2 regions of the Sphingomonas sp. 4RDLI-65 genome follow, and region 2 is predicted to be linked to the other one. Evidence: riboswitches for the same ligand, from Rfam matches in the RefSeq annotation. Region 2 holds a riboswitch; the other holds the start of a gene.
What was found. Region 2 has a riboswitch for thiamine pyrophosphate ahead of VH567_RS09035 (TonB-dependent receptor). Riboswitches for the same ligand answer to the same signal wherever they lie in the genome.

Region 1 (4,167 bases), on a different contig from region 2:
GATCGACGTCTGCGGCCAGGAACGTGTCAGCCGGGCTGTTCTGCTTGGCCGCGAAATTTCGCACCTCCTGCGTGATCTTCATCGAGCAGAATTTTGGGCCGCACATCGAGCAGAAGTGGGCGGTCTTGGCACCCTCCGCTGGCAACGTCTGGTCGTGGTATTGTTCGGCCGTGTCCGGGTCGAGGGAGAGGTTGAACTGGTCTCTCCAGCGGAACTCGAACCTTGCGCGGGACAGGGCGTCGTCGCGCATCTGGGCGGCGGGGTGGCCTTTGGCGAGGTCGGCGGCGTGGGCGGCTAGTTTGTAGGTTACGACGCCGACCTTTACGTCGTCGCGGTCGGGGAGGCCTAGATGCTCTTTCGGCGTGACGTAGCAGAGCATTGCGGTGCCGTACCAGCCGATCATCGCGGCGCCGATGCCGCTGGTGATGTGGTCGTAGCCGGGGGCTATGTCGGTGGTGAGCGGCCCTAGCGTGTAGAAAGGTGCCTCTCCACACACTTCGAGTTGCTTGTCCATGTTCTCCTTGATCTTGTGCATGGGCACGTGGCCGGGGCCTTCGATCATGACCTGGACGTCGCTCTTCCATGCTCGATGCGTAAGTTCGCCTAGCGTGTAGAGTTCGCTGAACTGGGCTTCGTCGTTGGCGTCGGCGATGCTGCCGGGGCGCAGGCCGTCGCCGAGGCTGTAGGCGATGTCGTACGCCTTCATGATCTCGGTGATCTCGTCGAAGCGCTCGTAGAGGAAGCTCTCCTTGTGGTGGCTGAGGCACCATTTCGCCATGATCGAGCCGCCGCGCGAGACGATGCCGGTGACGCGTTTCGCGGTCATCGGGATGTAGGCGAGGCGGACGCCGGCGTGGATCGTAAAGTAATCGACGCCCTGCTCGGCCTGTTCGATCAGCGTGTCGCGGAAGATCTCCCAGGTGAGGTCTTCGGCGACGCCGCCGACCTTTTCGAGCGCCTGGTAGATGGGGACGGTGCCGATCGGGACCGGCGAGTTGCGGAGGATCCATTCGCGGGTGTCGTGGATGTTGCGGCCGGTGCTGAGGTCCATCACCGTGTCGGCGCCCCAGCGGATCGACCAGACGAGCTTGTCGACTTCGGCGGCGACGTTACTGGCGACCGCGCTGTTGCCGATGTTGGCGTTGATCTTGACCAGGAAGTTGCGGCCGATCGCCATCGGTTCGGATTCGGGGTGGTTGATGTTGTTGGGGATGATCGCGCGGCCGCGGGCGATCTCGTCGCGGACGAATTCCGGGGTTACGAAGTCGGGGATCTGGGCACCGAAGCTTTCGCCATCGCGCTTGTAGTCTTTGAGCATGGCGCGGCCGAGGTTTTCTCGGGTGGCGACGTATTCCATTTCGGGGGTGATGATGCCGCGGCGGGCGTAGTGCATCTGGCTGACGTTGTGGCCGGGTTTGGCGCGGAGGGGGCGCTTGATGGTGGCGGGGAACTGGGGGACGCCGCCGGAGCGGTCCGGGCCGAGCTGGCCGTTGTCTTCGGGGCGGAGTTCTCGGGCTTCGTAGGATTCTACGTCGCCTCTTGCTTCGATCCAGGCGCGGCGGAGTTGGGGGAGGCCGGCGTTGATGTCGATCGTCGCGCGTGGGTCGGTGTAGGGGCCGCTGGTGTCGTAGACGCGCAGGGGGGGCTCGCTGCACGACGGGTCGAGGACGATCTCTCGCATGGCGACGCGGACGTCGGGGCTGGAGGGGACCGCTACGTGGATTTTCCGGGAGCCTCGGATCGGGCCGGTGGTTACGCCGATATCTGCTGTCGGGGTGCGTGCTTCGATGTCGGCCATGCGCTTGCTCCTAAAGGTCTCGGAGCAAGGATTGCGGTTCTGTGGCGACCGCTCCCTCCCTCCGCCGGTATCAACCGGATCAGGTTCAGCGGGTCGAAGGCTCCTGCCTTCCTCTCAAGCGCGGATAAGCGCTCCCCCGGGGTGGGGTGAGCATAGGCGGCTTGGGGTCGGGTGCAATGGGAAATTTGGCGGTCGTTGAGAGCGAGGGCAGTGATTATTGCACGCTCGATAAGGCTTCACCCCGGCGAAGGCCGGGGCCCAATTGGGGGACGGCGATAACGACGCGATGTGCTTCGTTATATCCACCTTGCCAATTGGGCCCCGGCCTTCGCCGGGGTGGTGGTAGCGCGGGTGGTGGGTTTCTGACGGTGAGCGCACGCTTTCGGAAGCTAAAAAGGCCGCTGCCCCCGGTTTGGGGCAGCGGCCTTTTCGACGTGTATAAGTGATCGCATCCCCTCGCCCGTTCGTGCTGAGCGTAGTCGAAGCACCTGGGTTTGGGACTTACCCTTCGACTTCGCTCGGGGCGAACGGGAGGTGGAAGGCGCTTCTACCTCAGAATCTAAACGACACCGTCCCGCGCAGGCTGTGCCAGCGCAGATAGTCGTCGCTGCGGCGGAAGCTGGTGCCGCTGGTGTTGGGGGCGATCAGGAAGGGGTTGTTGGCGAGCAATACCGGGCTGCCCGCGAGCGTCTGCCCGGCGGTGACGCGGACGCGGGCGTCGTTGTCCTGATATTGGTGGAACATGTATTCCATGCCGATCGAGATGTTCTTGGTCAGCTTCTGTTCGATGCCGCCGCCGCCGAGGATGCCCCACTGGTTCTTCGAGCCGGTCGCCGCGAACGCGTTGGCGGTGTTGGTGGTGAAGAACAGATTGTCGATCTTGGCATAGCCGGCGCCGAACGTGCCGTAGAACAGCGTCGTGTTGACCGCATAGCCGGCGCGGCCGCGGACCGAGGCTTCCCAGTCGACCTTGCGCGCCATCGTGTAGCTGGCGGGGGTGGTCGAGAAGCCGGAGGTGCTGTCGGTGATGTCGGTCTTGCCGAATTCGCCGACGACGCCGACGACGATGTTGCCGCGCTGTGCGTCGAAGCCGGCGCGGCCGTAATAGGCCCAGCCGTCATCGTCGTTGCGGCAGCCATAGGCCGCGGCGCCGGTGCGCGCGGAGCCGTTGCAGAAGCCCGGCGAGAAGGCGTTGGCGCCGGTGATCGTGTTGACGTTCTCGTTGAAATTGCCATCGCCGTTGCGATCGAACAGGATCGACGAGCCGACGTCGTTGGGCTGCACGTCGTAGCCGCCGGCCGCACCGATGTAGACGCCCGAGAACGGACGATCCTCGGTCACTTCCTGCGCGGCGGCGGGAACGGCAAAAATGCCCGCGGTGGCGAGGCCGGCGAGCATGGTGAGCGTCGTGAAGTTTTTCATGGTCGTTCCCCAAACGAGGATCGCGGCGCTCCTGAATGCGCCGCGATCCGAGGTTTCTGATTTAGTCGGTGGCTGCGATCACGCGTTGGCGCCGCTGGTCCGCAGTGAATCGAGGCGGTTGTTGGTCCCGTTAGGGAAGAAGCCCCCGCCGATCTTTGCGGTGTTGGTCAGGTAGACGATGTTGTGCACCTGAGCGACCGAGCGGCTGTACGCCAGGCCGTTGGCATCGGTGGGCACGATGTTCGAGATCGTCGGATCCGACCCGGTGATGCCCTGATCGTCGTCGCCGATCACACCCGTCGTCGCATTGTCGACGGTGCCGTCGAGGCTGTCGCGTGCGTTGCTGATCTGGTTGGCGGCGGTAATCAGCGACGGGATCGGGTTCGGCGTCTGCAGCCCCTTGCGGTACAGGATCGTGCGGATGAGCCCTGCGTGATACGCCTCTGCCGCGAGGATGCCGGCGGCCGCCTCGAGATAGGTCTTGTTGGCGATCAGCGGTGCTGCGCCCTTGTAGGCCGAGACGCCGACGTCCTCGAAGATGTACGCGCCGAGCAGGAAGCTGTTGTCGTCGGCATAGGGGTTGAACACACCCGTTGCACCGATGACACCGGCTGCGCGGGCGGCCGCGGTGAACGCACCCGGCGCGGCTGCCGTGCCGACCGAGATGTCGATCGCGGGCTGGGCGACGGCGGCGGTGCCGAGGGCCGAGCGCAGAAAGGCGACGTGTGCGATTTCGTCGATCGCGATTTCGCGCGCATATTCACGGACGACGGTGTCCTGGAACGGCACCTGTGCACCGCCGGTGACCGCACCCTGCGTACCGATGCCGGTCAACAGGCTGGCGTTCAGGCCGACGCCGAATGCCGCGAACGCGTAGAACTGCGCCTCGAGATATTCGAGGTTCAGTGCGACGTTGAGCACATCGGCATCGTTGAGCGCCGCTGCCG
Region 2 (4,167 bases):
ACGCGATCGCGCCCGGCCTGCTCCGTCCCTCGCCTCGGCGTTCGTTCTGCGAATGGAAGGGCGAAGCACGCTATTGGCATGTCGAGATTGGCGGACAGGTCTTCAACGACGTCGCGTGGAGCTATCCCAATCCCACGCCAGCGTTCGCGATCCTGCGCAATCACGTCGCCTTCTACGCGGCCCCGTTCGATCTGTGCACGGTCGACGGCGAGCGCGTCCGCCCACAGCCGGGCGGCTTTTACGGCGGGTGGATCACCTCAGACCTCGCCGGCCCGTTCAAGGGCATACCGGGCAGCATGGGATGGTGACCGCCATGCTGCCACCCGGCCTGTCCGACTGGCGTGAGGCGCCGCGCGTCCGCGCCATGAACGAGATGCTGCTGGCGTCGGACGCACGATACGTGCTGTGCTGGCTCCAGCAGGCGTTGCGCGCACGGGACAATCCGGTGATCGATGCCGCCGTCCGGCTCGGCAATGCGCTCGGCGTGCCGGTGCTCGTCTATCACGGCGTGCGCGAGGACTATCCCTACGCGTCGGACCGGCTGCATCATTTCATCCTTGGCGCGAGCCGGGACGTCGCCATCGGCTGCCGCGAGCGTGGGCTCGCCTGCGTCCAGCACGTCGATCGTGAAGGCCGCCGCGAAAAGGGCCTCGTCTACCGCCTATGTGCCGACGCCGCGGCGCTTGTCGTGGAGGATCAGCCGACCTTCGTCGCGCGCTGGCAGGTCGATCGCGTGGCGGCGCAGATCGCCGTGCCCGTCTACGCGGTCACTGCGGCGTGCTTGGTCCCGCCCGCGGTGCTCGGCGACGATGTGAGCAGCCGGTCGGCGTTCCTGCGGCGCCATGAGCCGGCGCGTGCGGACTGGACGGACTCGCAGGACGAGGCGACCGAACTCGCACCCTTCGATGGCGCGCTGCCGTTCACACCCGATCGGCTTGAAGACATCGACCTGGATGCACTGGTCGCCGGTCTGGCCATCGACCACAGCCTTCCGGTGAGCCCAGCCTTTCCTGCGGGTCGCGCGGCCGCCGAGGCCCGCCTGCTCCGCCTGACCCAGGATGTGCTGCCCAGCTACGCCACTGCCCGCAACGACGCGATGCGCCCGGAAGGCGCCAGCGGTCTCTCCGCCTACCTCCATTTCGGCATATTGGGTCCGCGCGAGGTCATGCGGGCCGTAAATGCCGCCCCGGCGGGCGCCAAGCACACGATGAAATTCGCCGACGAACTACTCGGCTGGCGCGAATGGTTCCACTACCAAGCCCGCGCGCTCAATACACCCGAGACTTACGATCGCGTAGCAGCATGGGCGCGCAACACACTGGCAGACCATGCGAACGATCCAAGGCCGGACGTGGAAGATTTGTCGGCATTGTTGCGCGGCGAGACCCGCGACGAAACCTGGAACGCCTGCCAGCGTCAGTTCGTCCGCTTCGGCTGGATGCACAACAATCTGCGGATGTACTGGGCTAAGCGCCTGATCGCGATGACCCCCGATCCCGAGACGGCATGGGCGACGGCGTGTTACCTGAACGACCGGCTGAGCCTCGACGGTCGCGATCCGTCGACCTACGGCAACATCGCCGCGATGTTTGGCGGCGCGCCCGGCGATCGCGAGCGTCCTGTCTACGGCCGTGTCGCCACCCGCGGCGATGGCTCTACCCGAGGCCGCGACGGCGGTGCCGAGTGGCTCGCCGCCGCTGCATCGCGGCAGGGACCGGCCATCGCGATACCCGCCGATCTGCCCCGCGACCGGTATCTCAAACCCGGCAAGGCTCGTTGAAGCGCCGCCACGAGCTGCCTTCAAGCCGCGTCTGCCACGAGGTCCAGATTATCCACCGATAGCTGTTTCCACGCGCCGTCCGATAGCCTAGACGGCGCGGATCCCCGGGGGGCCGCTTATGCGCGGCTGAGAGGTGGGCTGCAGCCCATGACCCGCTGAACCTGATCCGGCTGAAACCGGCGTAGGGAGGGTTGGCGGCACGTCCGTCGTCCCTCCGTGTGGAGTGGACCTGAGACGATGCCGGCTGTGATTTCGTGCGACAAGATGATGGTTCGGTGCAGCGCACTGGCGCTGGCCGCGGGGCTGCTGGCAGTCCCCGCTGCCGCGTGGGCGCAACAAGTGACCGCAGACCCGGCGGATATCCGCGTGATCGGGCACCGCGATCCCGAGGGGCTGTTGCCCGATCAGACCGATCCCAAGGCCGTAAGCGCGATTTCCGCCGACTTCATCGTCAAGCAGGCACCGACGCTCAACGCGTTTCAGCTCGTGAACCTGTTGCCGGGCGCGAACGTCGCGTCAAGCGATCCCTACGGCCTGTCGACGAGCTCGAGCCTGACGTTGCGCGGGCTGGGACAGGACCAGATCGGCGTCTTGCTCGAGGGGTCGCCGCAGAACGACATCGGCTATTATTACGCCTATCCGTCGCAGTTCGCCGATGCCGAGAACGTGAAGCAGATCGCGTTGGCGCAAGGCTCGGTCGACATCGATTCGCCGACGGTCGGCGGGGCAGGCGGGCTCCTGTCGCTGACGCTCGACGATCCCAAGGCGACGCGGCAGGGCCTCGTCGATCTCTCGCTCGGCTCGTATGATCTGCGGCGCGTGTTCGTTCGGGTCGATACGGGCACGATCGGGAATACGGGCCTCAAAGCGTTCGTGTCCTATTCGAACACCCGCGCGGACAATTGGCGCGGCGCAGGCTATGATACGCGCCAGCACGTCGACGCCAAGCTGCTGCGCGAATGGGGTAACGGCAACCGCGCCAGCCTGGCGCTGTCGTACAATGACGGGAATACGTCGGCCTATCCCAGCCCGACGCTCGCCGACTGGCAAGCGCAGGGCCGCGGGTTCAACCATGACGCGCGCTATACCGCGGGGAACACCAATTACTGGCGGCTCTACCGCGCGCCGTTCCGCAACCTCTACGCCTCGGCGCCGGTGCATGTGACGCTGAACGACCGCCTGACGCTCGACAGCACGACTTACCTCCAGTTCGGCTATGGCAATTCGCCCTACGGCACCGAACTCGCCACCACCGGCAATTTCCTCGGGAGCGAGGAACTGGCGCAGCCGATCGCGCTGCCCGGCGCGGTCGACGGCGTCGCGACGGTGCTTGGCAATTACACCGGCGACCAGATGCGTACCGGCAATGTCAGCAAGCTGACGCTGCAGGCGGGCATACACCGGATCACCGCGGGCCTGTGGTTCGACTATGGTACGGACCGGGTCGCCCAGACCTACACCGCAGTCGACGCCGACGGCGACCCGACCGACCGGTGGGGATATCGCAGCAAGGCGATCCGAACCGCCGATGGCCGCCTGCTCGCCTATGAGAACCAGCGGACCGTCACGGTGACGAAGGCCTTCTTCCTGGCCGACAGCATCGCGCTTGGGCCGCGCCTGACGGTCGATGCAGGCTTCAAGGGCGTCAACCTGCTCCGCAACGGTCGCAACTATCTGCCCGGGCCGCAGACCCGCGTCCGCAAGGACAGCTTTGCCGCCTTGCCACGCGCCGCCATCCATTATGCGCTGGATGATCGCCAGCAGATATTCGCCAACGTCACGACCAATTTCCGCACGCCCAACGAATTCACGCTCTACGACAGCTACGCGGGCGGCGTGGTGTCGACGCGCGGCACGGACGCGCTGAAGAACGAATATTCGGTCTCGCAGGAACTGGGCTATCGCTATATCGGCCCAAGCCTGTCGTTATCGGCGACTGGTTTCCACTATAAATTCCGCAACCGGCAGCTGGCGACAGTGGTCGACGTCGGCGGCGCGCAGGTCAATTCGACGCTGAACGCCGGCGGGCAGACCAGCTGGGGCGTCGATGCGGAGATCGATTATCGCCCGGCAAAGGGTGTCAGCGTCTATGTCTCCGGCGAATATCTGCGCGCGCGGATCGACGACGATCTACCGGTTGGCGGAGACTATCTGCCGACCCGCGGCAAGCGGGCTGTGTCGAGCCCGACCGTGCAGATCGGCGGTGGCGGCACCTATGACGACGGGCGCCTGTTCGGCAGCATCGCCGGCAAATATGTCGGCCGCCAATATGCGACGTTCATGAACGACGAGAGCATCAAGGGTTATGCGACGCTCGACCTGTCGGTCGGCCTGCACCTGGCCGACTGGATCGACGGCAAGCGCACCGATCTGCGCATCAACGCGAT

Region 1: it holds a riboswitch for thiamine pyrophosphate, as region 2 does, so the genes downstream of both, thiC (phosphomethylpyrimidine synthase ThiC) here and VH567_RS09035 (TonB-dependent receptor) in region 2, are expected to answer to the same signal.

The regions. Positions count from the first base shown of each region.
Region 1 is NZ_JBCEBT010000002.1:346,079-350,245, reverse strand. Features, by position in the region: gene thiC (phosphomethylpyrimidine synthase ThiC) at 1-1,798, opposite strand, end outside; TPP riboswitch at 1,838-1,947, opposite strand; gene VH567_RS06600 (outer membrane protein) at 2,351-3,220, opposite strand; gene VH567_RS06595 (ferritin-like domain-containing protein) at 3,299-4,167, opposite strand, start outside.
Region 2 is NZ_JBCEBT010000003.1:138,417-142,583, forward strand. Features, by position in the region: gene VH567_RS09025 (DUF427 domain-containing protein) at 1-308, shown strand, start outside; gene VH567_RS09030 (deoxyribodipyrimidine photo-lyase) at 302-1,780, shown strand; TPP riboswitch at 1,876-1,985, shown strand; gene VH567_RS09035 (TonB-dependent receptor) at 2,018-4,167, shown strand, end outside.